4 regions of the Micromonospora violae genome follow, and region 4 is predicted to be linked to each of the others. Evidence: riboswitches for the same ligand, from Rfam matches in the RefSeq annotation. Region 4 holds a riboswitch; each other region holds the start of a gene.
The links. A riboswitch is a leader RNA that binds a small molecule or an ion and turns the genes downstream of it on or off. The one in region 4 is predicted to bind cyclic di-AMP.
Positions count from the first base shown of each region.

Region 1 (7,467 bases), 5.5 Mb from region 4:
TACAGCAACGCCAAGCTGGGGCAGCTCTGGCAGGTGCTCACCCCGCTGACCAACGCGGCGGTCTACTACCTGATCTTCGGGGTGGTGCTCGATCAGAAGAGCATCCCGAACTTCATCGCCTACCTGACCACCGGGTTGTTCATCTTCAACTTCACCCAGAGCGCGGTCCTGGCCGGCACCCAGTCGATCAGCAGCAACCTGGGGCTGATCCGGGCGCTGCACTTCCCCCGGGCCAGCCTGCCGCTGTCCACCACGGTGACCCAGTTCCAGCAGTTGCTGGCCTCGATGGTGGTGCTGATCGGCATCGTGCTGGTCACCGGTGAGCCGCTCACCTGGCAGTGGTTGCTGCTGGTGCCGGCACTGCTGCTCCAGGCGGGGTTCAACGCCGGCGTGGTGCTGCTGGTCGCCCGGCTGGGCTCCAAGTCCAGCGACCTGAAGCAGGTCATGCCGTTCATCATGCGCACCTGGATGTACGGCTCCGGCGTCCTCTACAGCGTCAGCCTCTTCGAGCGGCTGCCCGGCTGGGCGACGACGCTGGTGCAGTACAACCCGCTGCTGGTCTACATCGAGCTGGCCCGGTACTCGCTGCTCGAGGAGGCGCCGCTGCTCAACGAGTCGCTGACCCAGCTCTGGCTGGTCGCGGCGGGTTGGACGCTGGTGGCCGGAATCGGCGGTTTCATCTACTTCTGGCGCGGCGAACAGGAGTACGGCCGTGGTTGAGCACTTCGACGCCCGCCCCGAGGCGAGCGCGACGATGACCCAGACGCAGGAGCGCATCCCGACCGTGGTCGTGGACGACGCGCACATCATCTACCGGGTGCACCAGGGCGCCGCCGGTGGCACCACGCCGGTGGCCGCGCTGCGGCGGCTGGTCAAGCGCACCCACGCGCCGAACATCCGGGAGGTGCACGCGGTCAAGGGCGTCTCCTTCACCGCGTACCGGGGCGAGGCGATCGGGCTGATCGGCAGCAACGGCTCCGGCAAGTCCACCATCCTGCGGGCCATCGCCGGCCTGCTGCCGGTCAACCGGGGCGCCATCCACACCCAGGGGCAGCCGTCGCTGCTGGGCGTCAACGCCGCCCTGCTCAACGACCTCTCCGGGGAACGCAACGTCGCCCTCGGGTGCCTGGCCATGGGCATGCACCCCGACGACGTGGCCAAGCAGGCCGCCGGGATCATCGAGTTCTCCGGGATCAACGAGCGGGGTGACTTCGCCAGCCTGCCGATGCGCACGTACTCGTCCGGCATGGCGGCCCGGCTGCGGTTCTCCATCGCCGCCGCAAAGAAGCACGACGTGCTGCTCATCGACGAGGCGCTCGCCACCGGCGACAAGGGCTTCCGCAAGCGCAGCGAGCAGCGGGTGCGGGAGTTGCGGGAGGGCGCGGGGACGGTGTTCCTGGTCAGCCACCAGCTCTCCTCCGTACGCGACACCTGCGAACGGACGATCTGGCTGGAATCGGGCGTCATCCGGATGGATGGTCCGACCGACGAGGTCATTCGGGCGTACGAGACGTACGCGAACAGCAAGTAGAGTTCCGCGACCGGCCGGCATCGACACGACGCCCGAGGACCGCGTCGCCCGCGTTGGGGCGACGCGGTCCGCGCGTTAAGGTTCAATCCGTCGCCGCTCGGGCGGAACCTTCCGTTAACGCATCCCTGAGAGTGAGGATCCGGCAATGACGCAGGACCAGACCACTGGCCCGGACGCCGAAGCGGAGACCCCGACCCCGTGGCGGCCCACACGGACAGTGGCGGTGGTTCTGGCCGGAGGCACCGGGACCCGGCTGGGCCTGGGCATCCCGAAGCAGCTGCTGAAGATCGCCGGTAAGCCGATCATCGAGCACACCCTGGCGGTCTTCGAGGCGGCACCGGAGATCGACGAGATCATCGTGCTGATGGCCACCGGCCACGTCGAGGACGCCCGGCAGATCGTCGAGAAGGCCGGTCTGCGCAAGGTCACCAAGGTGATCGAGGGCGGTGACACCCGCAACGCCACCACCCGCATCGCGCTGGACGCGGTCGGCCCGCAAGACTGCAACATCCTCTTCCACGACGCGGTGCGCCCGCTGCTCAGCGGCCGGATCGTGCGCGAGTGCGTCAACGCGCTGTGGAGCTACGACGCCGTGGACGTGGCCATCCCCTCCGCGGACACGATCATCCAGGTCGACGACAACGACTGCATCACCGACATCCCGGTGCGCTCCCGGCTGCGCCGGGGCCAGACCCCGCAGGCGTTCCGCTCCCCCACGATCCGGGAGGCGTACCGGATCGCCGAGGACGACCCGGACTTCGCCGCCACCGACGACTGCGGCGTGGTGCTGCGCTACCTTCCCGGCACCCCGATCAAGGTGATCGACGGTTCGGACGAGAACATCAAGGTCACCCACCCGGTCGACGTGCACCTGGCGGACAAGCTCTTCCAGCTCGCCGCGGCGCAGGCACCCCGACTGACCGACCACCGCAGCTACACCGAGGAGCTGACCGGCCGCACCATCGTGGTGTTCGGCGGCAGCTACGGCATCGGTCACGAGCTGACCGAGCTGGCCCGGCGCTACGGCGCGCAGGTCTTCCCGTTCAGCCGTTCCAGCACCGGCACCCACGTCGAGCGGGCCGAGGACGTCGAGGCCGCGCTGACGACCGCCTTCGAGGCCACCGGCCGGATCGACCACGTGGTGGTCACCGCCGGCATCCTGGAGCGGGGCGCCCTCGCCGAGATGGACGAGGAGACGATGGACCGGGTGTTGCAGGTCAACTTCGTCGGCCCGGTGACCATCGCCCGCCAGTCCCTGCCGTACCTGCAACAGACCAAGGGTCAGTTGCTGCTCTACACCTCCAGCTCGTACACCCGGGGTCGGGCCCGCTACGCGCTCTACTCGTCCACCAAGGCCGCCCTGGTCAACCTCACCCAGGCGCTGGCCGACGAGTGGGCCGACGTCGGCGTCCGGGTCAACTGCATCAACCCGGAGCGCACCGCCACCCCGATGCGCACCCGGGCCTTCGGCGAGGAGCCGGAGAACACCCTGCTCGCCGCGGAGGCCGTCGCCCAGTCGTCGCTGGACGTGCTGATCTCCGACCTGACCGGTCAGGTGATCGACGTACGCCGGGCACCCGGCGACGGGCCCACGCCGACCGTGCCGGCCCAGTCCGGGGCGGGCCAGGTCGACGCACCGGCCGGCGCGACGTCCACGAACTGACGCCGACGGCTGCGGAACCACGAACGGAGCGACATGCGCGGCGACCTGGTTCGAAAGCTGGCCGCCCGGTGCCTGACCACCGGGTTGGCCGTGCTGGCCTTCGTCGTGCTGGCGCTCACCGGCGCCACCGGCTGGGGGCTGGCGCTGGCCGTCGCCGCGCTGGCCGCCTCGGCCGTCGAGCAGCGCATCCGGCCCAGCGCCGACCTGGTGGCGGAGACCACGTTGATCGCCGCGGCGATCCTGGTCGGTTACTCCCGCCGGCTCGACGACGGGCTCGACCTCGCGCTGGTCGCCACCGGGCTGGTCCTGCTGGGGCTGGTGCTGCTGGTGGGGCCGCTGCGTACCGCCGGCGGTCTGGAGATCCGGGCCGCCAACCTTCCGGTACGCGCGTGGACCCCGTTGATCGCCGACCGGCTCAACACGGCCCTGTTGGGGCTGCTCGCCGCCCTGGCGCTCGCCGCCGCGCTCACCCTGCCGGCCGGTGTGGCGCTGGCCGTCAGCCTGCTGGTCGGCGCGGGCGCCGGTGCGGTCGCGCTGGACCTGGCCCGGCGGCGGTTCCGGCCGAGGGCCGGCGGCGGTTCGGTGGCCGCTGCGCTGCGCCGGCACCAGCCGGAGTTCCTGCTCTACTTCTCCGCGCCGCCCGGTTCGGAGTACCAGGTCACCATGTGGCTGCCGTACCTGCAACGGATCGGCCGGCCGTTCCTGGTCGTGCTGCGGGAGCCGGAGTTCCTGGCTCCGATCGCGGCGGCCACCGACGCTCCGGTGGTCTACTGCCCGACCCTGCGGGCCATGGACGAGGCGCTGGTGCCGAGCCTGCGGGCGGCGTTCTACGTCAACCACGGGGCGAAGAACAGCCACTGCATCCGCTTCACCCAGCTCACCCACGTGCAGTTGCACCACGGCGACAGCGACAAGGCACCGAGCGCCAACCCGGTGTCCGGGATCTTCGACCGGATCTTCGTGGCCGGTCAGGCGGCGATCGACAGGTACGCCCGCGCCGGGGTGCGGATCCCGGCGGAGAAGTTCGTGGTGGTGGGTCGCCCACAGGTCGAGTCGATCCAGGTACGCCCGGAGCCCGCGCGCGGGTTGGCGGCCCCCACGGTGCTCTACACCCCCACCTGGACCGGGCACCACGCCGACGCCGACTACTGCTCGCTGCCGGTGGCCGAGCAGCTGCTGCGTCGGCTGCTGGAGCGCGGCGCGACAATGATCCTGCGGGCCCACCCGTACACGACGCAGAACCCGGCGTCGGCACGCCAGTTGGGCCGGCTGCACGAGCTGCTGACGGCCGATCGGGCCCGCACCGGCCGGCAGCACGTGTTCGGATCGGCGGCTCGGGAGCTGAGCCTGACCGAGTGTGTCAACGCCGCCGACGCGCTGGTCTCCGACGTCTCCGGGGTGATCTCGGACTTCCTCTACTCCGGCAAGCCGTACGCGGTGACCGACATGGGTGGCGAGGGCGACCGGTTCGTGGAACGGTTCCCGCTGGCCGGGTCGGGTTACGTGCTGCGCCGGGACATGTCCAACGTGGACGATGTGCTGACCGACCTGCTGGACACCGACCCGCTGGCCGAGGCCCGCTGGGCGACCCGCCGCCGCTACCTGGGCGACTTCCCCGCCGAGTCGTACGCCGAAGCCTTCCTGAGCGCCGCCCGCCGCGAGCTGACCCCGGCCGCGACACTGGCCGCGACCACGCCGGCGTAGCCGCTCAGCGGTACGGATCCAGCAGGGCCAGCACCGCCGCCGGGTCCTCCACGTGCGCGTTGTGGCCGAGACCGGGCAGCGTGGCGACCGGTACGCCGTACTCCTTGAGCTGTTCGTCGGTGACCATCGGGTCGTTCTCGCCGCGCGCCAGCACCACCGGCACGTCGGTCGCCGCCAGCAGCCCGGCCAGGTCGGGTTCGCCGACGGCGAAGGCGGTCGGGTCCATGGCGAGGCGCCACCGGCCGTCGACCTGGCGCAGCCCGGCGTCCACCACCGGGTGGTCCGGCGGGACCAGGCCGGCCAGGCCGGACACCCGAAGGTAGCGGCGCGCGGCCTCGGCGCGGGTGGCGAACCAGCTGACCGGGCGGGCGGCGAGGTCGGCGGCGCGGGTCAGCTCGTCGGGTGACCAGACGGCCTTGATGCCCAGCCCGACCACGGCGTCCACGGGCGTCCCGGCGGCGCGGGCGGCCAGCGCGAGGCCGACCACCCCGCCCAGCGAGTGCCCGAGCACGACCAGCCGGTCGCCGGGTGCCAGGCCGCGCGCTATCCGGTCGGCGAACCCCGCGAAGGTGTACGACGGCAGCGGCTCCGCCCAGCCGTGGCCGGCGAGGTCCGGTGCCAGCCACCGCCCCGCCCAGCGCTGCTCCAGCAGCGGCGCCCACGGCAACCAGACGTCCCCGGTCGTGCCCATTCCGTGCAGGAGCAGCAGGACACGCCCACGACCGGCGGGACCACCCGATTCATCCACCACGGCCGCAGTCTGCCACGGTTCACGGCCCGGTACGAGAGTCGTCGACGCCCGGCCGCGACATGCGGAGATGCCACGGGCGCCGGCCCCTTGTGGGGGACGACGCCCGTGACGGTTCAGCGTGCCTGGGTCAGGCGGAGTAGCCCCGGCTGGTGATCCAGTTGGCCAGGTCGATGGTGGTGATCCAGTACGACGGGTCGGCCGGGTTCGCCGAGTCGGCGATCCGCACGGTGCGACCGTTGTCCTTGTAGCCGACGACGGCGATGTAGTGCCCGCCGCCGTAGGAGTGCCAGCCGCCGTCGGTGTCGGTGGCGTCCCCGACGACGTTGGCGACCACGCCCCGGCCGTCGGTGATGGCCTTCATGACGTCGGCCTGGAGGCGGTCCATCTGCGCCGGGCTGGGCGCGGTGGGGAACATCCGGGTCCGGTACGGGGAGCCCTTCACCTCGGCGTTGAGCACCCGGGTGGTGTCCTCGGCCGAGTTGGTGCCCATCTCGGTGGTGCCCAGCTCGGCGGCGAGCTCGTCCTGGGTGCGGTCGATGCCGGCGGCGCTGAGCGCGTTGCGGGTGGCCGCCGGGCCGCAGTTGTAGTAGGTGTTCTGCGCCTCGTAGTCGTAGTCGAGCACCTTGGTCGCGGGCGGCTTCGGCTTCGGCTTGCGGGTCAGGTCCGGGTTGCTCGCGGCCTTGGCGGCGGGGGACGCGGCGCTGCTGGCCGGGGCACCCGTGGTCGGCGCGGCGCTGGCCGAGGGGGACGCGTCCCGGGCGTCGCCGCGGGAGGCGGCGACGTCGCTGCGCAGCTCGGCGACGGTGGTCGCGGTGCGCTGGCCGGCCGGGGCGTCGTCGGCCGTGGTGAGCAGGGCTCCGGTGGTGGTGGCGATCACGAGGGCCGCGGCGGAGGCGGCGACGATCTGGTACGGGCGCTCGGTGGCGAGGCGGCGGAGCTGACGCTGCAGGGTGTGCTTCACGGGTCCTCCACGGATCGGGGGGAGAGCGGCACACCGGGGCCGGACCGGTATCCGGGCAGGCGCCAGCGCGCGGACCGTGGTCCGCGGATGGTGAACCGCTCAGGGGAACGCCCGGCGCGGCCGGGCGGGAAAGGCGATGACCCGGGGGGTCAGCTCACCGTCACGAGACGAATGAGCGGGCGCACCGCCGCGCCGTGGAGGCGAGGGAACAACCGAGGGGTGGAAAGGTGCTGCACGAGGATGAGACTCCTTCCGACACCGCCTACCGGGTTAGCTGACGGATTCGGGCGGGAAGATCGCCCTACCGCGGGCCGTGCCGCGCGGATTCACCCCGGACTTGCTGATGGGTCCCCGGTTCGTTGATCACGATTAAGCGGGTCGACGCGGCGTCGCCTCTTGCGATCGGTTACCGCATCGGACGGCACGACACTACTGGCCGCTTCGCGCCCTGCCAAGCCAGGTTCACCTGCGTAAACCTCAATTGGCACGCCAATTTCTGCGCGTATTGCCGATGATGTGACTCGATGGGACATCCGGTTACGGAGACGCCTGCGGGCGACAACCGGACGGGCCGCAAAGAACGCGACCACAATCGCGCGAACAATGACGCTGATCGCGTCGGGCGTCCGATTTCACCGGCGCGTGACCGGGCTCACATAACGGATCGGGCTCAACCCACGCGGGCCGGGCGCCACCGGGCCACGACAGCCGGACGCAACGCCCCGGCCACCGTCCGGCGAGCGGGTGCCGGGGTCGGGCGCAGCCGGGCAGCCGCCGCGTACGCCTCCTCGGCGAGGGTGCGCGCCGACTCGGCGGCCAACTCCGCGTCGCGCCACGCGGCCCGCTCACGGCCGGCG
Region 1 is NZ_SHKK01000001.1:674,108-681,574, reverse strand. Features, by position in the region: gene EV382_RS03035 (ABC transporter permease) at 1-720, shown strand, start outside; gene EV382_RS03030 (ABC transporter ATP-binding protein) at 755-1,531, shown strand; gene EV382_RS03025 (bifunctional cytidylyltransferase/SDR family oxidoreductase) at 1,677-3,194, shown strand; gene EV382_RS03020 (CDP-glycerol glycerophosphotransferase family protein) at 3,228-4,898, shown strand; gene EV382_RS03015 (alpha/beta fold hydrolase) at 4,903-5,649, opposite strand; gene EV382_RS03010 (C39 family peptidase) at 5,777-6,610, opposite strand; cyclic di-AMP (ydaO/yuaA leader) riboswitch at 6,855-6,996, opposite strand; gene EV382_RS03005 (hypothetical protein) at 7,281-7,467, opposite strand, start outside.
Region 1: linked by a shared signal. The riboswitch ahead of EV382_RS03010 (C39 family peptidase) and the one ahead of EV382_RS28015 (coiled-coil domain-containing protein) in region 4 are both predicted to bind cyclic di-AMP.

Region 2 (7,467 bases), 2.1 Mb from region 4:
CGGCCCCGCCGCTCGCGGCCGTCGCCTCGCCGGCCGAGAGCACGTCGAGGGAGACCGCCATCGCCCGGCAGCCGTTGGTGGCGGCGGTGAACGCGGCGCCCACGGTCCCGGAGTGCAGCACCGCCCGACCGGCGTTGGCACCCCGGTTGACACCGGAGAGCACCACCGACGGCGGCGGGCCGAACGCCCCGTGCAGGGCGATCAGCGTGATGAAGCCGGGGGACCCGGCGACTCCGTACGCCGGCACACCCACCAGCTCGGGCAGCGGGTGGTCGTTCACGACGACGCGCCCGTCGCGTTCCACGGCGCTCATCGCGGCGCTGGTGCCGCTCGCCTCCTCCATCGGCGCGGCGACCACCACGTCCAGGCCCCGCTGCCGGGCCGCCCAGGCCAGGGCCTGGATGCCCGGTGCCGCGATCCCGTCGTCATTGGTGATGAGCACCCGTAGGGTCATCGCTCGATCACCCGGTCGGCCAACTCGTCCGGAGTGGTCCGTTCCTGTTGCCGGCTGTCCGCCGGCACCAGTCGGACCCGGTCCACCAGGCCGGTGATCGAGTCCAACCGCCCGGTGCCCAGGCCGTGCCGGGTCACGTTCAGCGCGCCAGCGGCGGCACCGGTGCGGATGGCGGTCCGGATGTCTCCGCCCCTGGCCACGACGGCCGCCACTCCCGCGGTCATCGAGTCGCCCGCACCCCGCGGGTCGGCCGCCTCCAGCCGGGGCATCTCGACCTGGAACAGCTCCCCGTCGATGAGCGCCAACGCCGGCTGATCGGCGCGGCTGACCACCACCGTCTCGGCGCCGCCCGCGTGCAGCTCGTACATGGCCCGGGTCAGCTCCACGCTGTCGTCGCTGCGGGCGCGACCGTCGCGGATCAGCTCCTCGTGACTCACCTTGAGGAAGAACACCCCGCTCTCCAGCACCGACGTGAGGTGGTCACCGGAGAGGTCGACCACCACCCGGCCGCCGTTGGCGCCGAGGTCGGCGGCGAAGCGTCGGTACAGGTCGGCAGGGACGAGCCAGGGTTCGTTCGGCCCACTGAGGATGCTCACCGAGGCGCGCAGGCCCTCGCCGAGCGCGAGGTTGTACAACTCGTCGATCTCGTGCCGGCTCAGCGGCTGCCCGGGCACGTCGGCGATCTCCTGCCGGGAGCCCGCCCGGCGATCGTGCACGTACCCGCCGCTGCCGGAGTCGCGGACCACCACCTTGAGGTCCACGCCCTCGCTGACCAGCAGTGGCTCCAGCACCTGGCCGATCTCGCCCCCGAGGGCGGCGCAGAGCACCACGTCGACGCCGAGGGAGATCACCATCCGGGCCTGCCAGACACCCTGCCCACCGGGGTGCAGGTGCAGCTCGGGGTGGTCGTTGGGCTGGTCCACGGTCACCGTCAGCTGTGGCGTGGGCGCGAAGACCATCACGTGCCCACTCATCGGTCGTCGCTGTTCATGCTGGCCGCCTCCGGCACCCTCGGAAGACTTCGTACCAATCGACCTTAATGGGGCAGGTGGTGCCAGGTCGCCGCATCGGCCCGGTCCGGTGCGGCACCCGGGGCGGTCGGGCGTTGCCAGCCAGACATCGGTGCGGGACGATCGGGCGACCAACGACGGCGGGAGACGGTGTGCTCAGCAGCGATACCTTCAGCTACACCGTCCAGGCCCGGTGCTCACCCGCCGAGGCGGCAGCACTGCTCAGTGACCTGACCCGGCAGGGTGAGCTGCATCCGCTGATCGTCCGGGTCCGCCGGGTGCCGCCCCGACCCGGCGCGCGGGCCAGTTACACGATCAACGACCGGTTGGCGGCCGGCCCGCTGCGGTTCCGGACCACGTACCACGCGGACGTGCTGATCATCGGGACCGACGAGATCGTCACGGTGGCCCGCCAGTGGCCCGCCACCACGGTACGCAACCACACCCGCCTGCGCGCCGAGCCGGACGGCCTGGTCCGCATCGACGTCGAGATCACCCTGACCGCGCCGACGCCGCTGTTCCGCTACGCGTTCCGCCAGGCCCGAGCCGCTCACCTCGCGCTGGCGACCCGGCTCGGCGCGGCCCTGGACCGCAGCGCCGACCCGTCGCCCCCCACCTGACCGGCGCGCCGTCGCCCCCACGGCTTGTCCGTGGCGAGCACGGTCGCGATGATCATCAGGCCCGCGCCGTCGCGGTCGACGTAACGTCACCGAGGTCGGGGTATCCCGGCGTGCGGATGCCCCGACCTCGGCGACAGCGAGCGGATGCCCCTGCTCGGACGGGTCAGTAGACCGACAGGTGCACGTGGTTGGTGTGGTCGGTGGACGGGGTGCCGTGCGCGCCGCTGTACGACTTCCACCCGCTGCTGGGCAGCCAGATCTGCTTGTACCAGATCACGTAGAGCACGGCGAGCCGGTCCGCGTTGCGGATGAAGTACGCGGCCAGGTTGTTGCCGTACGTCTTGTCGCCGCCGGTGGCGACCCCACCGAAGCCGTTCTTCTGTGCTGCGAAGTCGCAGGCCCGACCCTTCGGGTGTTCACCGGAGCCGCTGGGGCGGTGGCACGAGACGTACCGGGTGAAGCCGGCGGCCTTGGCCTGGTTGAGCGCGTGCAGCGTGCGTGGGGTGATGCAGCCGCTGGCCGGCGTCGGGTCGTTGACGCTGCATGACTCGGAGGGCCAGGAGCCGTCGGAGTTGCGCGGCGCGGCCTTCGCGTTGGCGGTGGAGGTACCCCGGTTGGAGCCGGTGTCGGTGGTGGTCTGCGGCTTGGCCGCGGTGGCCACGGTCAGGGCCCGTTCGGCCTGATCCTTGCGCTTGGCCATCACCGCCACCTGCTTGCGCTGTTCGTTGATCTCGCCGTCCAGCGCGGTCCGGGTGCGGTTGGCCCGGTCCTTGCTGGCCAGCAGGTCGCGCAGCACCCGGTCCTCGTTGGCGGCCACCGCGTCCAGCGCGGCCGCCCGGTCCATGAAGCCCTCCGGGGTGTTGCTGTTGAGCAGCGCCGACATCGCGCCGAGCCGGCCGGTCCGGTACGCCACTTCGGCGATCTCGCCGACCTTGCCGTTGCGCTGGTCGATCTCGACCTCGATGGTCTTGAGCTGGGTGGCGAGCTGCCGCTGCCGTTGTACCGAGGTGTCCAGGGCGCGTTTCGCGTCCAGGTAGCCCTTGCTGGCCGCCTCGAGTTGGGCGCGCAACGCCGGGGTGCCGCCCTCCTCGTCGGAGTTGGGCGCGGCGGCCCGTTGGCCGGTCGGGGGAGCGGCCGAGGCGGTGCCGGCCGGAAGCGCGACGCCGAGGGCGAACATCGCGACGATCAGGGCCGCCAGGCGGGCGGCGGGTGGTCGTGCTGGTGCCACTGCGCATGTCCTTCCGTCAGCCGCCGACCGGGTTAGCTGTCGGGTTCGGGACGGAAGATCCCTACCGCTGACGCGGATGCACCCCAGGAACGTGGTTCCCCGGTTCGCCCTGCTGGGCGATTAGGCGGCGACCGCCACCGGCGCCGGGAGGGCGCCGCCTGGTGGAGGCCGGGACTGAGCCTACCGGTGCAGGTGGGGCGACTGCAGCCGATGTGACGGACGGTGCGTGCGTTACCACGGAAAATTACCGTGATCCCGTCACCACTCGATGGAGCCACACGCCCCGGCGGCGGCGCCGGGCTCGATCTGCAACGTCGCGTGCTCGATGCGGAAGTCGTCGTGCAGGGCCGTGCGGGCTGCGGCGAGCACCGCGCCGACGTCCGCGCCGGGTGCCATGGTCAGGTGTGCGGAGGCCACCTCCATGCCCGAGGTGAGCGTCCAGACGTGCAGGTCGTGCACCTCGACGACACCGGGGACCGCGGCCAGTCGGTCGTGCACGGCGGTCACCTGGAGGTGCTCCGGGGCGGCCTGCACCAGGATGCGGATGGCGGCGCGGGCCAGCCGCCAGGTGCGCGGCAGGATGAAGACGCCGATGGCGACCGCGACCAGGGGGTCCGCCCACCACCAGTCGGTGACGGTGATGAGCAGCGCCGCGCCGATGACGCCGAGCGAGCCGAGCAGGTCGCCGAGCACCTCCAGGTAGGCGCCCTGGAGGTTGATGCTCTCCCGGGCCCCGGCGCGCAGCAGGGCGAAGGCGGCGATGTTCGCGAGCAGACCGAGCACAGCCACCGCGAGCATCGGGCCGGCGATGACCTCGGGCGGGTCGCCGAAACGGCGGATCGCCTCGATCACCACGTAGATCGCGACGCCGGAGAGCAGGACGGCGTTGGCCAGCGCGGCGAGCACCTCGAGTCGGTAGAGCCCGAAGGTGCGCTGCGGGTCGCCGGTGGCCCGCCGGGTCGCCGTGATGGCGGCGAGCGCCATCCCGATGCCGAGCACGTCGGTGAACATGTGCCCGGCGTCGGAGAGCAGGGCGAGTGAACCGGTGTGCAGGGCCACCACGGCCTCGACCACCATCAGGGTGGCGAGGAGCCCGAATGCCGCCCAGAGTCGACCCCGGTGCTGGTGTGCGGCATTGGCGACGGAGCCGTGGTGGTGGTCATGACCTGCGCCCACGAGATCCACCTTCCGCCGCCGATCGGGACCCGGTCAAATGTATGCGCACATCGCTATGTGTGCAAGTGTACGCGTAGCGCCGTGCACCGGTGGCAGTCCGCGCAGGTCAGCCGTTCGGGTCGATGGTGGTGAGTCGCTGGGTGGCCCGGGAGAGCGCCACGTACAGGGTGCGTACGCCGGCACCCGGGTCCGCGCGGATCTCACTCGGGGCGACCAGCACCACCCCGTCGTACTCCATGCCCTTGGCCTCCAGGCTGGTCACCACCTGTAGCCGTGCGCCGCCCAGAGCGCCCAGCCAACCGGCGACCTCATCGCGGCGGGGGACCGGCGTGATCACCCCGACCGTCCCCTCCACCTCCGCCAACAGGGCGCTGGCGGCCTCCACGGTCGCGGTCTCCAACCCCGTGGCGGGCACCACCAGCTCGACCGGCTCGACCCCGGTGGAGCGGACGGCGGTCGGCAGCGGCAGGTCGGGGTAGAGCCGACGGATCTCCGCAGCCGCCACCGCGAAGATCTCCGCCGAGTTGCGGTAGTTCGTGGTGAGCGTGAAGTCGTGTCGCTTGCGCCGGCCCAGCGCCTGGTCGCGGGCTCGGGTCAGCTCCTCCGGGTCGCCGGTCCACGCGGTCTGCGCCGGGTCACCGACCACCGTCCAGGAGGCCAACCGGCCGCGTCGACCGATCATCCGCCACTGCATCGGCGAGACGTCCTGGGCCTCGTCGACCACCACGTGCGCGTAATCCCGGTAGTCCTCCGGGCGCTCCCGGGCCGCCGCGCGGGCGGCCCGCTGCCGCTCGCCGAACGTGCTCAGCTCCCGGACGCCACCGGCGAGCTGGAACGGATCGCGTCGCGCGCGGGCCGGCTGCACGGGTTTACCGAGCAGCGCGTCCAACTCGTCCAGCAGCGCCACGTCGGCGATGGTCAACCCGGCCGAGTCCAGATTCCGGTACGCGGCGTTGAGCAGCCGGATCTCCGCCGACGAGAGGATGCCTCCGGCGTACCGGCGCAGTCGGTCCGACTGCGCCAGCCAGCCGAGCACGTGCCGGGGGTGCAGCCGAGGCCACCACGCCTTGAGAAACTCCCGGAACTCCGGCCGCTCGGCGATCTCCGCCTCGAAGGCCGGCTGTTCCGGCAGGCGACCGCTGCTCAGCTCACGGGCCTGCGCCCAGAGCGCGGCGAACACCCCGTCGAAACCGGCCCGGCGCACCTCGTTGCGCCGCGCGCCCCGGTGCAGCGCGCGATCCCGGATCCGGTCCAGCGTGGCCCGGTCCAGGCGCAGCAGCGTCCCCCGGTAGAGCAGCCGCAGCTCACCCGGGCCGCCCGGCACCGCGTCGCGGGCCGCCCGCTCCAGGACCCGGCGCATCCGCAGCGAGCCCTTCACCGCCGCCACCTCGGGCGGGTCGGTGCGGGTGGCGGTCATCCCCGGAAAGAGGGTGCCCAGCGAGTGCAGGGTCGCGGTGTCCTCACCCAGCGACGGCAGCACCGAGCCGATGTACTCGACGAAGACCGACGACGGGCCGACCACCAGGATGCCTCCGCCGGCGTAGCGGCTGCGGTCGGAGTAGAGCAGGAACGCGGCCCGGTGCAGGGCGACCGCGGTCTTTCCGGTGCCGGGGCCGCCCGCGACGATCGTCACTCCGGAGCCGGGCGAGCGGATCGCCTCGTCCTGCTCCCGCTGGATGGTCGCCACGATGTCCCGCATGCCCCGGCCGGTGGCCTTCGACAGGGTGGCCAGCAACGCGCCGTCACCGACGACCGTCATCCCCTCCGGGGCGGCGGGCGGGTCCAGCAGGTCGTCCTCGATCCGGGTGACCCGCTCGGCACGGGACTGGATCGTGCGACGCCGCACCACGTCCAGCGGCTGCGCCGGGGTGGCCTGGTAGAAGGCGGCGGCGGCCGGCGCCCGCCAGTCGACGACCAGCGTGACGGCGTCCTCGTCGCGGATCCCCAGTCGCCCGACGTGCAGCACCTGACGGTCGCGCAGGTCCAGCCGACCGAAGACCAGCCCCTCGTGCTCGGCGTCCAGGATGTGCCGCCGCTGCGCCGCGTGGAAGACCATCGCGTCGCGCTCGACCAGTGCGCCGTGCGTGCCCACCCGCGCCATCCGGTAGCCGTCCCGCTCGGCGCGGACCGCCGAGCGCCGCAGCTCGGCCAGTCGGGCGTACACCCGGTCGAGGTGTCGTTGCTCGACGGCGATCTCCTGCTCCAGGCCGGTCTGGTCGGTCAACGCACGCTCCTTCAACTGTCGCCGGCCGGCGGTGGGAACCGCGCGGGCCAACCGCAGAAGGGTACGGCCCCGAGCCCGACCCGCCGCGCCCGAGGTGCGCGAACGTGCTCAAACACCCGTCTCGACGGGGGTCGCGTCACGGTGGCCCGGCGACGATTCGGCGAGCACCCGCCGCAGCACGCCGGTGAGCGCGGCGTTGACCTCGTCCGGGCGTTCCATCATCAGCATGTGCCCGGCCCCGGGGCAGACGGTCAGTTCGGTGGCCGGCAGAGCCGCCGCGATCGACTCCGCGCACGGCGGCGGGGTCAGCCGGTCCCGGTCGCCGACCAGGGCGGCGGCCGGCAGGTGCGCCAGCGCGGCGAGGGTGTCCAGTCGGTGCTGGGCGCCGATGGAGGCGCGGAACCCGCCGATCGAGCGCAGCGAGGCCCGCGCCACCGCCGACGTCACCAGGCGGATGTCGGCCGGTTCGCAGCGGTCGCCGAAGAGCATCCACCGGATGCTCGGTCGCAGCGCGGTCAGCAGCGCCCGGGGCGCACGCCACGAGCCGCACCGGGCCAGTACGCCGGCGCTGGTCGTCTCGGCCAGCCGGATCAACCGGGCGATCCGCGGTGAGAGCCCGTAGACGGTGTGCGTGTGCCCCTCGGCGGTGGTCGAGACGAAGACCAGGCCGGCGGTGTGGGCGGCGAAGTGCGCGGGGTGGCGGTGCGCGTACTCCATGACCGTCATGCCGCCCATCGAGTGCCCGACCAGCACCA
Region 2 is NZ_SHKK01000001.1:4,048,993-4,056,459, reverse strand. Features, by position in the region: gene surE (5'/3'-nucleotidase SurE) at 1-454, opposite strand, end outside; gene EV382_RS17870 (1-phosphofructokinase family hexose kinase) at 451-1,428, opposite strand; gene EV382_RS17865 (SRPBCC family protein) at 1,617-2,084, shown strand; gene EV382_RS17860 (coiled-coil domain-containing protein) at 2,248-3,312, opposite strand; cyclic di-AMP (ydaO/yuaA leader) riboswitch at 3,318-3,449, opposite strand; gene EV382_RS17855 (cation diffusion facilitator family transporter) at 3,571-4,488, opposite strand; gene EV382_RS17850 (HelD family protein) at 4,595-6,712, opposite strand; gene EV382_RS17845 (alpha/beta fold hydrolase) at 6,821-7,467, opposite strand, start outside.
Region 2: linked by a shared signal. The riboswitch ahead of EV382_RS17860 (coiled-coil domain-containing protein) and the one ahead of EV382_RS28015 (coiled-coil domain-containing protein) in region 4 are both predicted to bind cyclic di-AMP.

Region 3 (7,467 bases), 470 kb from region 4:
GCACGTCGGCGAGGTCGACGTACATGATCCGGTGGCCGAACTGGATCTGCGCGTAACGGTTCTTGCCGCGAATCACCGTCCAGTCACCGGGCGAGGAGCCGTCGAACGTGGTGGCCCGGTAGTACTCGCCGGCCAGCACCGCGCCGACGGCGTACCGCTGCCCGGCGGCCAGGGTGTACTGCAACGGCGAGATCGTCTGGTAGGGAACCCCGTCCGGGTACGCCGACTGCTCGGGATACGCCCGTCCGTAGACCGGGACGGTGGCCCGTCCGGGTTTCGGCGTGGCCACGACGCCGACGGTCCAGCTGGCGGTCGGGGCGGACGCCGGGTTGTGGAACCAGGCCCGTTGCCCGAGATACCAGATCGCCGTCCAGTCGCCCTGCCGCCCGGCCAGCGCGTACGTCTGCCCGGCGGATGCCCGGGCCCCGTGGTCCGACACGACCATCGTGTTCGGGCTGCCGTCCGGGCGTAGCGCGATGTCGTTGACCAGCGGTGCGTCCGCGGACGGCGCGCTGCGGAGCACCACCGCTGAGGAGCCCCGCGGCGCGCACGGCACACCCGCGGTGACGCAGCCGGTGAACGCCGGCTGGTTGGTGGCGAAGTCCGGGTCGATCCGGACCAGCCCGGTGGCCGGGGTGCCGGTGTCCAGTCGAGGTGCGTGCAGCAGGTCGAAGTAGTGCGTCCAGTCCCAGTACGGCCCCGGATCCCAGTGCATTCCCCGTACGGTCGAGGCGATGGTGCCGGGCACGTTGTCGTGGCCGATGATGTGTTGGCGGTCCAGTGGGATGCCCAGCCGCAGCGCCAGGTGCCGGACCAGCTTCGCCGAGGTCCGGTACATCGCCTCCGTGTACCAGGTCCCCTGCGCCGCGAAGCCCTCGTGTTCCAGCCCGATCGACTTCGCGTTCACGTACCAGTTGCCGGCGTGCCAGCCGACGTCCTTGGTCTTCACGTGCTGGGCGATGTGCCCGTCGACCGAGCGCAGCGAGTAGTGCCAGCTCACGTAGGTCGGGTCCTGGACGAGTTGCAGGGTCGTCGCCCAACTCGCCTCGGTGTCGTGGATGACGATGTACTCGATCTTCTGCCGGGCGGGCCGGTCGGAGAGGTCGTGGTTGCCGTAGTCCCCGTCGCCGAACGCCTCGTAAGGTGCCGGGATCCACTCGCAGGAGATGGTGCGTGGGCACTCCACCCCGTCCGGGCGGGCCAGCCGGCGCAGGCCCAGCCGGTCCAACCAGGAACGCTCGGGCCGCACCGTACGGGCCGGCAGGGTGATCCGCTGGCCGTCGTCGGTCACCCGGGACTCGCCCGCGCCGATGGTGGTGAAGACCTCGTCGGCGAAGGCCGCGGCCGCGTCGGCGCTGTCCGCGCCGGAGTACCGGGCCACCGCGCCGTACCAGGTCGCCGGGTCGGTGTCGGCACCGACCGGCGCGCCCAGATCCCTCTGGTACGCGGCCAGCAGCGCGGCTCCACCCCGGATGTTGAGGCCCGCGTCGGCGCGCAGCGCCTCAGGGGCGACGCCGGTCAGCGTGGCGGCGGCATCCACGGTCTGCAACGCGGCGGTGGACGGCCCGGGGGCGGCCACGGGCCGGGGTGCGGGCACCCGGGCGGGACGGGAGTCGTCGCCGCGGGGGTCCTCGGCACCGGCGTCGTGGTGACCACGCCCGGGCAGGGCGGTCACGTGCCGCGCGTCGGTCAGGTGCATCGGGCCGTAGCCGCCACTCGTGCTGGGTGTGCCGGCGTTGGTGTCCCAGCGGGACTCCAGGTAGGAGACGCCGAGCAGGACGACGCTGGGCACGCCGTACTCGGTGGCCGCGTCGGCGTACTGCTGTTGGCGGCCGATGGTGGGCGCGGCGGTGGCCGGGCCGACGGAGAGTGGCACCGTGGTCGCGGCGGCGACCACGGTGGCGGCGAGCAGTGCGCGCCAACCCGTCGACAGGGTGGGATGGTGCATCGAACCCCCTAGATTCTCGCGGAGTGCGGTCAGGTCACCATCGCGCCGCCCGGGAGCTCAGGTCAATACCTTTCTATTTATCGAAGTTTGCGGAAAGAATTCTTCACACACGGTCGGTGACCTCGCCCAATCGGTACGGAGTGTCACGGCCGCACGGGTTGCGGATCGGTAACGAGCGTCTCTACTCTGGTCATTCGTCGGCCCGACAGCAGCTCCGCCCAGCCCGGGCGGTAACGGACCGACACCGCCGAGTCGTTTCCGAACGAACCGGGGACCCACGTCCCTCGGGGTGAATCCGCAGCCACTGCGGTAGGGCGCCGACTTCCCGCCCGAACCCGTCAGCTAACCCGGTAGGCGGTCAGGAAGAAGGAGTACGGAACCCCGGTGGCACTCCATGCCCCGCGGCCGTCGTCCGAGCGGCCGGCATCAGCCGGCCCGTCGTCGATCGCGCCGCGCCCACGCTGGTCCCGCTTCACCACCGCTCTCGCCGCGCTGGCCGGCGTCGCCGTCGTCCTGACCGGCAGTGCCACGGCGGCCCACGCCGACCCGTCGGTCGCCGAGATCGAACGCCAGATCGACGCCGACTGGAACAAGCTCGAACCGATCATCGAACGGCACAACGCCACCCGCACCGACCTCGCCGCGAAGCGCAAGCAGGCCGACGCGCTGGCCGCCCGGATCGCTCCGCTGGAGCGCCAGGTCGACGCCGCGATGGACAAGGTCGGTGCCCTGGCCGCCCGCGCCTACATGGGTGAGAACGTCTCGACCGTCAACGCCGTGCTGGGCAGTCGGTCGCCCAGCGAGGTGGTCGGCCAGCTCGAAATGCTCGACCGCTTCGCGCACAACCAGCAGAAGGACGTACGCCAGGTGGCCGACCTGCGCGACCAGCTGGCCGCGCAGAAGGCGCCGTTGGACGAGATGGTGACCCAGCTGGCCCGTACCGAAGCTCAGTTGGCGGCGAAGAAGAAGCAGATCAACGAGGAGATCGACCGCCTGCAGAAGCTGCGCCTCAAGGTGTACGGCAACGGCGGCGGCGGTCCGCTGCGCCCGGCACCCTGCCCGGGTAGCTACCCCGGCGGCGCCGCAGGCACCGCGGTCAAGTTCGCCTGCGCGCAGATCGGCAAGCCCTACGTCTGGGGTGCCGAGGGCCCGAACTCGTACGACTGCTCCGGGCTGATGCTGGCCGCCTGGGCGAAGGCCGGCGTGTCCCTGCCGCACAACGCCGCCGCGCAGAGCCGGGTCACGAAGAACGTCAGCAGGGGCGACCTACGCCCCGGCGACCTGGTCTTCTACTACAGCGACATCCACCACGTCGGCATGTACGTCGGCGGCGGCTGGGTGGTGCACGCCTCGCAGGCCGGGCAGCCGGTCAAGATGAAGAAGGTCGACGACGGCCCGATCCACAGCTACGGCCGTCCAGGCTGACCCCGGATGACCGGAGGGCCCGTCGCGATCCGTCGCGGCGGGCCCTCGTCGTTCTGGTGTGTCAGCGGGTGGGCCTCAGCGGGTGGGCCTCAGCGCGTTGGCCAGGTGCGCCAGTGCTGCCAGGCGCGGCTGGGGGTCGGCCCCCGCTGACCCTGGTAGCGCGAGCCGTAGACCACCGAGCCGTACGGGTGCTCGGCCGGCGAGGAGAGCCGGAAAATGCAGAGCTGCCCGATCTTCATGCCCGGCCACAGGGTGATCGGAAGGTTCGCCACGTTCGAGAGCTCCAGCGTCACGTGGCCGGAGAAGCCCGGGTCGATGAAGCCGGCGGTGGAGTGGGTGAGCAGCCCGAGCCGACCCAGGGAGCTCTTGCCCTCCAGGCGGCCGGCGAGCTGGTCACCCAGCGAGATGACCTCCAGTGTCGAGGCGAGCACGAACTCCCCCGGGTGCAGCACGAACGGCTCGCCGTCGGGGACCTCGACCACCGACGTCAGGTCGTCCTGCTGCATGGCGGGATCGATGTGGGTGTAGAGGTGGTTGTTGAAGACCCGGAACAGCCGGTCGAGTCGGACGTCGATGCTGGACGGTTGAACCAGGGTGGGCTCGAACGGCTCCAGGCCCAGCGTGCCGGCCTTGATCTCGGAGACCAGGTCGCGGTCGGAGAGCAGCATCGGACCACCATAGCCGCGTTGCCAAAAGTCGCCAGATTCGGTGCCGGTGACCAGCGCGTCGAGGTCGCTGGTCGTACATTTGTTCGATAGAATGCCCACATGGCTTCCTGGTCCGAATTCGCCGCCGACGAGCCCCGACTCGCCGACGGGATCCGCGTTCTCCTCCAGCAGTACGGGCCGGGCTTTGGCTACCTGGCCACGGTCCGTGCCGACGGCGGGCCCCGCGTCCATCCGGTCTCCCCGGTCATCACCGCCGAGGGGCTGTTCTGCTTCATCATCGACTCTCCCAAGCGCCGCGACCTCGAACGTGACGGCCGTTACGCGCTGCACTCGTTCCCCCCGGAGGAGAGCGACGACGAGGCGTACGTGGCGGGGCGCGCCCGTCCGGTGACCGATCCGGTCCGGGTGGCACAGTTGGCGCAGAGCGCCCGGGCCGAGCCGCAGGCCGACTGGCGGCTCTTCGAGTTCACCGTCGACGTGGCGATGCTCACCCGCCGTGAGCAGCAGATCACGGGCATTCCGGGCCGCGCGCCGGGTCGACCGGCCGTTCGGGTCTGGCTCGACCCCCACGCCCCGTCGGCGTCCGCCGCCCCACTCGCCGTCCCGCAGGCGCGCCCGACCCGCCTCAGCCGCGACGTCCAGTGCACAGCCGCCTGACCACGCCATGATCCACTCGGTTTCCGTGAAGTCGGGGTGTCCCAGCGCTCCGGACACCCCGACTTTCAGAAAGTCGAGTGGACCAACCCGGGCCGCCCCGGGTCGTGCGGTATGTGGACACCTCCAGCCGGCAGGGGTACCTGGGTGCACGGGCACGACGACTCGGGTACAGTGGTGCCGCTTGCGGGTGTAGTTCAATGGCAGAACATCAGCTTCCCAAGCTGACAGTGCGGGTTCGATTCCCGTCACCCGCTCCACCGCGAAGGCCCTGGCCAGGACGACAGTCCCGAGCCGGGGCCTTCGACGTTGCGGCGGCCTGCATCCCCGGACGGAGACAGCGCTCGCACCTGCGAGCGCTGCGGCCCCTATCGGTAGTCGGCGTAGATCCGACGCTCCACGCCATCGACGGTGACCGGGCCGCCGTGGGGAAGGATCCACTGCGGTCTGGTGTGGCCGAACGGGACGCCGACGCAGACGACGGCTTCCGGGTTGTAGCGGGTCACCACGTCGACGACGGTGTCCCGCTGCTGCTCGCGTAGCCGTGCCCGATCAGCAGCCGGGGGGCGACGGGTGTGGTCGGAGACCGGCGGACGGGCGACCAGGACCGCGTCGACGGCGCTGAGCAGGCCGCGTTCGCCCAGTGCGCGGACGATCCAGCCGACCTCGCGGGCGGGGAGGAGCTTCTCCGACGTTTCGATGATCAGCACCCCGCCGTGCAGTACCTCCGGGGGGAACGGGAAGCGCCCTGCCGTCAGGACCCACTGAATGACCTCCAGGCAGCCGCCCCAACTGGGGCCGGTAACGGTGCGGGAGGGCCCGTGCCAGCTCCACGGCTCGGTTGGTTCGCGCTCTCCGAAGGACTTCAACGCCTGCGGGTCTGCCCAGTCGATCCCGACGTCCTCGGACTCACCCGGATCGGTGATCTCCAGTCGTTCCCCGGTGAGCAGTGCGGCCCGCAGCGACCGGACGTGAACGTCGTCCACGGCCGGCCCGGGGCCGAGGTGCACCTGGGAGGATCCGCCGTAGAAGCTGGCGATGCCGTGGCCCCAGAGCCAGTGGTGCAGGTTGGTGTTGTCGCTGGTGCCGAGGAACGGCTTCGGGTCGGCTCGGGCCAGGTCGGCGTCCAGGTGGGGGATGACAGTGATCTGGTCCTCGCCCCCGACGACGGCGAGGATGCCGCGTACCTGGGGGTCTGCGAAGGCGGCGTTGATGTCCGCCGCACGCGCTGCCGCGCTCGCACCCACCTGGCGGGTGGTGGGGTATTCGACCGGAACGAGGCCGGTCAGGTCGGCGAGGCGTCGCATGGCCTGCTCGTGAATCGCTGGATAGGCACCAGCCGCAGCGAAGGACGGCGAAAGGACCGCGAGGTGGTCACCGGGTTGCGCCTTCCGGGGACGAACAAGCTCATGCACCATGTCGAGATCCAACAGGTCTGCCAGCCGGTGCGCATCTCATTTGTGACAGGTTCCAGGAGAACCACGGCGGCGTCGACCAAGCGGAACGACTCGGCGGCTGGCTGGCTGTGGTGCAGGTACGGGCAACACAAATGCGTCTCATCTTCATGGCAAGATCTGCCAGGTGCAGGTCGGGTTACTCGGTCCATTCGAAGTTCGCACGGGCGACGGAACCCTCACCGACGTACCGGGCGCTCGCCTGCGCGGGCTGTTGACAGTCCTCGCGCTCAACCCGGGGCACGTGGTCCCGAAGGCGACTCTCGTGGACTGGATCTGGGCTGAGAACCCACCCACCGATGCGGCGAACGCCCTGCACCGCCTGGTGTCCCGGCTGCGGAAGCTGCTGCCGGAAGGCGCGATCGAGGGGCAGACCGACGGCTACCAGTTGACGGTGGTGCCCGATTCCGTCGACGCCGTACGGTTCGAGCGCCTCGTCGGTCAGGCGCGCGATGACGAGGGTCCGCAGCGGGTCCGACGGCTCCGCGAGGCCCTCTCCCTGTGGCGGGGTGCGGCCATGCAGGACGTCGGCGTGACCGACAGCGCGGCGTTCGAGGCGGTGGTCACCCGGCTGGAGAGGCTGCGCCTGACCGCCGTGGAGGATCGCTTCGACGTGGAGATCAGCCTCGGTCACGGTCCGGAGGTGGTCGAGGAGCTGACCGACCTGGTGGCCGCGCACCCGGTGCGGGAACGACTCGTCATGTTGTTGATGCGTGCGCTCGCCGCAGGCGGTCGGGACAACGAGGCCCTGCTGGTTTATCAACGCACCAGCGAGGCTCTGGCCGACACGTTGGGCGTCGATCCCTCGCCGGAGCTTTCGGCGTTGCACGTCGCGTTGCTGCGGGGCGAGTTGGGGCGGCGGGAGGAGAACCGCAAGACCAACCTCCGGGCCGAGTTGAGCAGTTTCGTCGGCAAGGACGACGCCGTCGCCGAGGTGGGTGCGCTCGTCGCCCAACACCGGCTCACGACACTGATCGGACCGGGCGGCTCGGGGAAGACCCGGCTGGCCACGGAGACCGCGCGACAGATGCTCGGCGACCTGCCGGACGGGGTCTGGCTGGTCGAGCTCGCCGCGATCGGCGCTGGCGGTGACGTGGTGCAGGCGACGCTCGCCGGGCTCGGGCTCCGGGATGCTCTGCTCGGCGAGGCGCCGAGCATGGAGCTGATCGACCGGCTCGTCGCCGCGATCCGAGAGCGGGAGGCGCTGCTGATCCTGGACAACTGCGAGCACGTGATCGAGTCGGCGGCGGTGGTCGCCCATCGGCTTCTCGGGGAGTGTCGGCGGCTGCGGATCCTGGCGACGAGCAGGGAGCCGCTG
Region 3 is NZ_SHKK01000001.1:5,726,184-5,733,650, forward strand. Features, by position in the region: gene EV382_RS25730 (N-acetylmuramoyl-L-alanine amidase) at 1-1,948, opposite strand, end outside; cyclic di-AMP (ydaO/yuaA leader) riboswitch at 2,184-2,319, shown strand; gene EV382_RS25735 (C40 family peptidase) at 2,333-3,373, shown strand; gene dcd (dCTP deaminase) at 3,463-4,041, opposite strand; gene EV382_RS25745 (pyridoxamine 5'-phosphate oxidase family protein) at 4,141-4,698, shown strand; tRNA gene EV382_RS25750 (tRNA-Gly) at 4,882-4,955, shown strand; gene EV382_RS25755 (LD-carboxypeptidase) at 5,064-6,002, opposite strand; gene EV382_RS25760 (ATP-binding protein) at 6,277-7,467, shown strand, end outside.
Region 3: linked by a shared signal. The riboswitch ahead of EV382_RS25735 (C40 family peptidase) and the one ahead of EV382_RS28015 (coiled-coil domain-containing protein) in region 4 are both predicted to bind cyclic di-AMP.

Region 4 (7,467 bases):
CGTCCGTCACCGTGTTCGACATCGTGTGACCGCCTTTCCGGATGTCCGCCTGCCTCGGAGAGTCTTGTCCGCCCCGTCTGGAGACGGTTGCCCAGGGGGCGACCGGGGTCAACGTATGAAATCTAAATCACGCATACCTTGACGCATCTTACGGTGCGTGTGACGGTGGAGCACGAGCCAGGGCCCGCCGCCCGGCCGGCGGAAAGCCGGCTTGAGCAGGTCAGATGCGTCGAGACGAGGTGCGGGATGAGTCATACCGGGAACTCCGGCGGTCTGCCGGGTTCGCAGCGGATCACCGACCCGGCGTCCGGCGATCAGCTCAGCGAACCGACCCGGGCGTACGCCGAGCTGATCGCCGGCAACCGGCGCTTCGTCGGCGGCGTCCCACGCCACCCCAACCAGGACGCCGGGCACCGGGCCGCCGTGGCCGACGGGCAACACCCGTTCGCGGTGATCGTCGGCTGCTCCGACTCCCGGCTGGCCGCCGAGATCATCTTCGACCGAGGGCTCGGCGACCTGTTCGTGGTCCGTACGGCCGGGCACACCGCCGGCCCGGAGGTGCTCGGCAGCGTCGAGTACGCGGTGACCGTGCTCGGCACTCCACTGGTGGTGGTGCTCGGTCACGACTCGTGCGGTGCGGTGCAGGCCGCCCGGGAGTCGGTCGCGACCGGTACCGCGCCGAGTGGCCATCTGGGCGCGGTGGTCGACTCCGTGCTGCCCAGCCTGCGCAGGGCCGAGGCCGAGGGGGTGGATGACATCAACGACATCGTCGACATCCACATCGCGCACACCGTCGAGACGTTGCTCGGGCAGTCCCCGGTGCTCGCCGACGCGGTGGCGGGCGGGCGGTGCGCGGTGGTGGGGGTGTCCTACCGGCTGGCCGCCGGAGCGGTGCGCCCGGTGGCCGCCGCGCCGGCCGGCTTCGCGACGGTGGACCCCTCCACCGGATCGGTCGAGTCGGCCGCGCCCGCCACCGTCTGACGCGGCGAGGGCCGCCCCGCGCGACGCGGAACGGCCCTCGACGGGGGTCGTACGGGTCAGAGCAGCGACATGTGGACGTGGTCGGTGTGGTTCGACGGCCCGCTGTACGACTTCCAACCGGTGGCCGGGAACCAGATCTGCCGGTTCCAGATCACGTAGTAGATGCCGAGCCGGTCGGCGTTACGGATGAGGAACGCGGCGACGTTGTTGCCGTACATCCGGGTGTCCTCGTTGTGCCACGGCGCGAAGCCACTCTTCTGCAGCGACCAGTCGCAGGCGCGGCCCTTCGGGTGCTCCCACGGCCCACCGGGGCGGTAGCAGCCGACGAACCGGTTGAACCCGGCCCGCTTGACCTCCTTGTACGCGTGCAGCGTGCGGGGGGTGACGCAGCCGGACGTGGTCGGGTCGTTCTCGCTGCACGACTGGGGCTTCCAGTCACCGTCGGCGGTGCGACCCGGACCGATCTTCGCCACCGGGGAGGTGGCGTCCACCAGGCCGCCGGTGAAGCCCTTGCCGCCGACGAGGGCGAGCGCCTTGTTGGCCTCGCTCTTCCGCCTCGCCATCAGAGCGGTCTGCTTCTGCTGCTCCCGGACCTCCGTGTCGAGGGCCAGCTTCGCCTGCTCGGCGCGGGCCTTGACCTCGTTGACCTCGGAGAGCTTCTTCTCGTGGACCATGTTCAACTCGTCGAGCGCCGCCGCGCGCTGGACGAACGAGTCGGGACCGTCGCTCTCCAGCAGCATCGCGACTGCGCCGATCCGACCGGTCCGGTACGACTGGGCGGCGATCTGCCCGACCTGCGGGGCCAACGCGTCCAGGTCGGCCTTGGCCCGCGCGACCTCCAGCGCCAACTCGCCCTGCCGCTTCTTCGACTTGTCCAGTTTGGACTTGGCGGCGGAGTAGTCGCGGTTGGCCTGCTCGATGACGTCGGTGAGCAGCTTGGGCTCGCCGTCCTCCTCGTGCCCGGACGGGGTGGGGGTCGTTGGCGCGGCGTGCGCCGGGAGCGGCCCGGCGAACACGGTCAGTGCGGCGATCACGGCCACCACGGGTGTCAACCAGCGGCGTAGGGGTGCCGTCACAATGTTCCCTTCCGTCGACCGCCGACCGGGTTAGCTGCCGGGTTCGGGGCGGAAGTGGCCCCTACCGCTGACGCGGATTCACCCCACGTACCTGGGTCCCCGGCTCGCCGGTTGGCGATTGGGCGGTGGCACCGCAGGCGCCGCTTCGCGCCTTCATCGGTAACCGGCAGCGAGGTTACCCGAGAGTCGACCGGGTGAGCTACGCCTGGAGGCCGACCAAAAGCGTCATTTCGCCATAGCGTTGAGTTACCAGTGACGTGGTTCTCAGGGTGGTCGCCCGATCTGGTCACGCTGAGGAGTGTCACCATGCCGAATCCGTGCTCCTGTTCGACTCCGGCCACCGGTCGGTGGCCTCGGATGGGGGTGGGGTCCGCGTCCGATCCGGCTCGTCCGAGCCGACCTTTCGCGATGAGATGAGTGCGGCCAGCGCCTCCGCGCGGTCCGGCTGGGGTCGGGGCGCGGGAGCACCGGTGGACGGCGTCGTATCGGTGCGTCCGGCGGCGGTCACCACCGCGGCCAGCCCGGTGGTCAGCGGCACGGCGGCGATCAGACCGAGGGTGGCGACCGCGCTGCGGACGATCTCCTGTGCGAGGAACTCGCTGGTGAGGATCTGCCCGATCGGGCGCGAGTCGGCGGTGAGCAGGAGCAACAGGGGCAGCGACGCGCCCGCGTACGCCAGCACGATGGTGTTGACAGTGGAGGCGATGTGCGCGCGGCCGACCCGGGTGGCCGCACGGTACAGCTGCAACCGGGTCAGCTCGGGGTTGGCGTTCGCCAGCTCGGTGACGGTGGCCGCCTGGGTGACCGTCACGTCGTCGAGCACGCCGAGCGATCCGATGATGATCCCGGCGAGCAGCAGTCCGTGCAGGTCCACGTCGCTGTGGAACATCGACAGCGTGGTGGCATCCTCGCTGCCGAAGCCGGTGAGGTGCGTCGCCGCCGTGGCGATGGCGGCGAGCACGCCGGTCAGCACCAGGCTGCCCAGGGTGCCGAGGACCGCGACCGAGGTCTGTGCGGTGAGCCCGTGCGTCAGATAGAGCACCACGAACATGATCAGGGCCGCGCCGACCACCGCCACCAGCAGTGGCGACCTGCCGGCGCCGATGCCCGGCAGCACGAAGGTGAGCAGGATGGCGAAGCTGGCGGCCAGCCCGGCGAGCGCGGCCAGACCTCGCCACCGACCGAACGCGACGATCGCGGCCGCGAAGACCAGCGCCAACCACACCATCGGGGTGCCGCGTTGGTGTTCGGCGATGTTCCAGTTGCTGGCGGTGGGGTCGGTGGGATCGGCCAGCTCGACCAGGATGACCTCGTCGCCGACGTCGACCCGGGGGGCGCCGGGGCCGTCGGGCACCGGCGTCCGTACCTGCTGGCCGGCGCTCGGCCCGTCGTCCACCCGGACGTCGACCGTGCCGCACCGCCCGCCGCCGACCCTCGGTGTGCCCTCCGGGACCGACGGCGCCGGCGGGCACGGCTCATTCACCACCCGGGTGACGGTGCCGGGGTAGCGCGGCACGTCCGCGCCACCATCGGTCTGTGGTGACCCGCCGCGCGGCCAGAGCAGCGCCGTGGCGAGCAGGGTGGCGATGAAGAGGGGTACCACCGTCACGACGAGGGTCCGTCGCACCCGTGGCGAGGCGGACGGAGCGGGGTGGGTGTGGCCGGCGCCCAAGTCGAGACTCCCAACGATCCGGTGCGGGGTACGGGTCAGCGGGCCGGGCGGTTCACCGTTTCGGTGGAAACGCGGCGGCCGGCGGGGGCAGGTCGCTGCCTGACGACCGTTCGATCACTGACGGTCAGTGTTCGGCCCGGTCGACCGCTGACGACGCCGGGTCGTGGCGGCGTCGGTGCGCCAGGGCGCAGCAAGATACGGAGGGCCATTGGGGGAGATGCTAGCCAGCCCACCCGCGGGTCGCAGGTCGTGGCGGAGTGTCGGGCGGCCGAACCCCTCGCGCGACGGGCCCCGGGGCGGCATGTTGGAACCATGCCCGCTTCGTCACCGCCCGACCCCGATCACCCGCACCGCGCCGGCTCGTCACCGCCGGACCAGCACCCCGGGTCCGACGAGCACGCCGGGCACGCCGGGTCCGCCGAGCACGACAAGCACGCCGGGCACGACAAGCACGCCGGGCACGATCCGGCGATGTTCCGCCGCCGGTTCTGGGTGTGCCTGGTGTTGACCATCCCGGTGGTGCTGACGAGTCATCTCGTGTCGGATCAGCTGGGCCTGGCCGGTGACGGCGTCCCCGGTCGATCCTGGGTGGGCCCGGTGCTCGGCTCGGTGGTGTTCTGGTGGGGCGGGTGGCCGTTCCTGGTCGGTGCGGTCCGGGAGGTGCGGGACCGGGCGCCCGGGATGATGCTGCTGGTGGCGATGGCGATCACCGTCGCGTACACCGCGTCCCTGGCCACCAGCGTCGGTGCCTTCGACCTGGATTTCTGGTGGGAGTTGGCGGCGCTGGTCACCATCATGCTGCTCGGGCACTGGCAGGAGATGAAGGCCATCGGGCAGGCGCAGGGCGCGCTCGCGGCGCTGGCCGCGCTGCTGCCCGACGAGGCCGAGCGGGTGGCGGCGGACGGGCGGGTCGAGGCGGTGCCGGTGACCGGCCTGCGGATCGGCGACGTGGTGCTGGTCCGGCCGGGAGGTCGGGTGCCCGCGGACGGCCGGGTCGTCGAGGGCGGCGCCGAGCTGGACGAATCGATGATCACCGGCGAGTCGCGGCCGGTCGCCCGGTCGACGGGCGACCGGGTGGTGGCCGGCACCGTCGCCACCGACTCGGCGGTCCGGGTGCGCGTCGAGGCGGTGGGTGAGCAGACCGCCCTGGCCGGCATCCAGCGGATGGTCGCGCAGGCCCAGGCCTCCGGTGGGCGGGCCCAACTGCTGGCCGACCGGTTCGCGGCCGCGCTGTTCTACCTGGCCACCGGCACCGCCGTGCTGACCGTCCTGGTCTGGACCGTGCTCGGTCAGCCGGACGAGGCGGTGGTCCGTGCGGTCACCGTCCTGGTGATCGCCTGCCCGCACGCGCTGGGTCTCGCCATCCCGCTTGTCGTCGCGCTCTCCACCGCGCTCGCCGCGCGGTCCGGGATTCTGGTGAAGGACCGGTTGGCGTTGGAACGGATGCGGACCGTCGGCGCGGTGCTGTTCGACAAGACCGGCACGCTGACCCGGGGCGAGCACGGCGTGACCGACCTGGTGACGGCAGCTGGCGTCGAGCGGGACGAGGTGCTGCGGATCGCGGCGGGCGTCGAGTCGGAGAGCGAACATCCGTTGGCCCGGGCAATCGTCGCGGCGGCCGGGCGCGTCGGCCCGGCGCGGGCCGCCGGGTTCCGGGCGCTGCCGGGCCGTGGTGTGCAGGCGACAATCGACGGTACGGAGTACGCGGTGGGCGGGCCGGCGCTGCTGCGGGAACTGGGCCTGGCGCTCCCGGCCGAGGTGGAGGCCGCGACCGGGCGGTGGTCGGCGCGGGGCGCGGCGGTGTTGCACCTGGTGCGGCTGCCGGGGGCCGTGCTCGGTGCGTTCGCGTTGACCGACGAGGTGCGTCCGGAGGCCCGGCGCGCCGTCGACGAGTTGCGTGCCGAGGGGGTCCGCACCATCGCCATGATCACTGGCGATGCCCGGCCGGTGGCCGAGGCGGTCGCCGCCGACCTCGGCTTCCGCCCCGGCGTCGACGAGGTCTTCGCCGAGGTGTTGCCGGCGGAGAAGGACGATCGGGTGGCCGAGCTTCAGCGGCGGGGGCTGGTCGTGGCGATGGTCGGCGACGGGGTGAACGACGCGCCGGCGCTGGCCCGGGCGGACGTGGGCATCGCGATCGGCGCGGGCACCGATGTGGCGATCGAGTCCGCCGGGGTGGTGCTGGCGTCCTCTGACCCGCGCGGGGTGGCGGCGGTGGTCCGGCTGTCCCGGGCGTCGTACCGGAAGATGCGCCAGAACCTGGCCTGGGCGGCCGGCTACAACGTGGTCGCGCTGCCGCTGGCCGCCGGGGTGCTGGCCGGGGCCGGTGTGGCGTTGAGCCCGGCGGTGGCCGCGGTGCTGATGTCGGCGTCCACCATCGTGGTGGCGCTCAACGCCCAGTTGCTGCGCCGGGTCCGTCTCGATCCCGCGTCGAACTGAGGGCGGTCAGCCGCGCTTCATGAGCCGGCCGACCGCCGCCATCATCTCGGTGGCCATCTCGTCGGCCCGCCCCTCGGCGGCGCCCTCGTGCATGCAGTGGCGGGCGTGCCCGTCGAGCAACCCCAGGGCCACCTTGTCGAGGGCGGCCTGGATCGCGGAGATCTGGGTGAGCACGTCGATGCAGTAGCGGTCGTCGTCGACCATCTTCTCGATGCCCCGGACCTGCCCCTCGACGCGGCGGAGCCGCGCGAGCAGCTGGTCCTTGCTGGCGGTGTATCCGCGAATCGGGGTGGGTGCAGTCATGCCGACCAGGATAGCCTACCCCCAGGGGGTATGGTACGGTCCTCACTACGCGATACCCCCACCGGGTACCGGTACCTAGAAGGAGACGATTCGATGGTCAACACGACGTACCAGGTGCAGGGCATGACCTGTGGGCACTGCGTCAGCGCGGTGAGCGCCGAGGTCGGCGCCATCGAGGGCGTGCGGGACGTCCAGGTCGACCTCGCGACCGGCCGGGTCACCGTCAGCAGTGAGCAGCCGCTGGACACCGCGGTTGTCCGGGCCGCCGTCGACGAGGCCGGTTACGACCTCGTCGACGCGTGATCGGGGGGCCGCCATGCGTACGGTGACGAGACTGGCCGGGTTCGCCGTCGGCCTGGCGGCGGTCTTCGGCGCGACCTACGGCGTCGCTCGGGTCGTCGACCCGGCCCCGGTCGCCGCGGACCGGCACGAGAATGCCGCCACCCCGACAGCGGATGAGCGGGACGGCACGGCCGAGCGGTTCCCCGGCGGGCTGCTCGTCTCCGAGCGCGGCCACACCCTGGAACAGGTCGCCGCGCCGGCCGGCGAGTTCGCCTTCCGGATCGCCGGCCCGGACGGCCGCCCGGTCACCCGGTACGAGGTGGCGCACGACCGGCAGATGCACCTGATCGTCGCCCGACGGGACCTCTCCGGCTTCCGCCACGTCCACCCCGACCTGGGCCCGGACGGCACCTGGCGGGTCGACACCCCACTGGCCGGCCCCGGGCAGTGGCGGGCGTTCGCCGACTTCACCCCGGCCGGGGGTGATCCGCTGACCCTCGGCGTGGACGTGACAGTCCCCGGCGAGCTGACCGAACGGCCGTTGCCCGCCCCGGCGACCAGCACCACCGTCGACGGCTACACGGTCACCCTGGCCGGCGCACCGCAGCCCGGCCGCACGTCACCGCTGACCCTGACCGTCAGCCGGGACGGGCAACCGGTCACCGACCTGGAGCCCTACCTGGGCGCGTACGGGCACCTGGTGGCGCTGCGTCGGGG
Region 4 is NZ_SHKK01000001.1:6,194,833-6,202,299, forward strand. Features, by position in the region: gene EV382_RS28005 (helix-turn-helix transcriptional regulator) at 1-22, opposite strand, end outside; gene EV382_RS28010 (carbonic anhydrase) at 247-981, shown strand; gene EV382_RS28015 (coiled-coil domain-containing protein) at 1,038-2,057, opposite strand; cyclic di-AMP (ydaO/yuaA leader) riboswitch at 2,062-2,192, opposite strand; gene EV382_RS28020 (YibE/F family protein) at 2,359-3,729, opposite strand; gene EV382_RS28025 (copper-translocating P-type ATPase) at 4,042-6,165, shown strand; gene EV382_RS28030 (metal-sensitive transcriptional regulator) at 6,172-6,468, opposite strand; gene EV382_RS28035 (heavy-metal-associated domain-containing protein) at 6,562-6,771, shown strand; gene EV382_RS28040 (hypothetical protein) at 6,785-7,467, shown strand, end outside.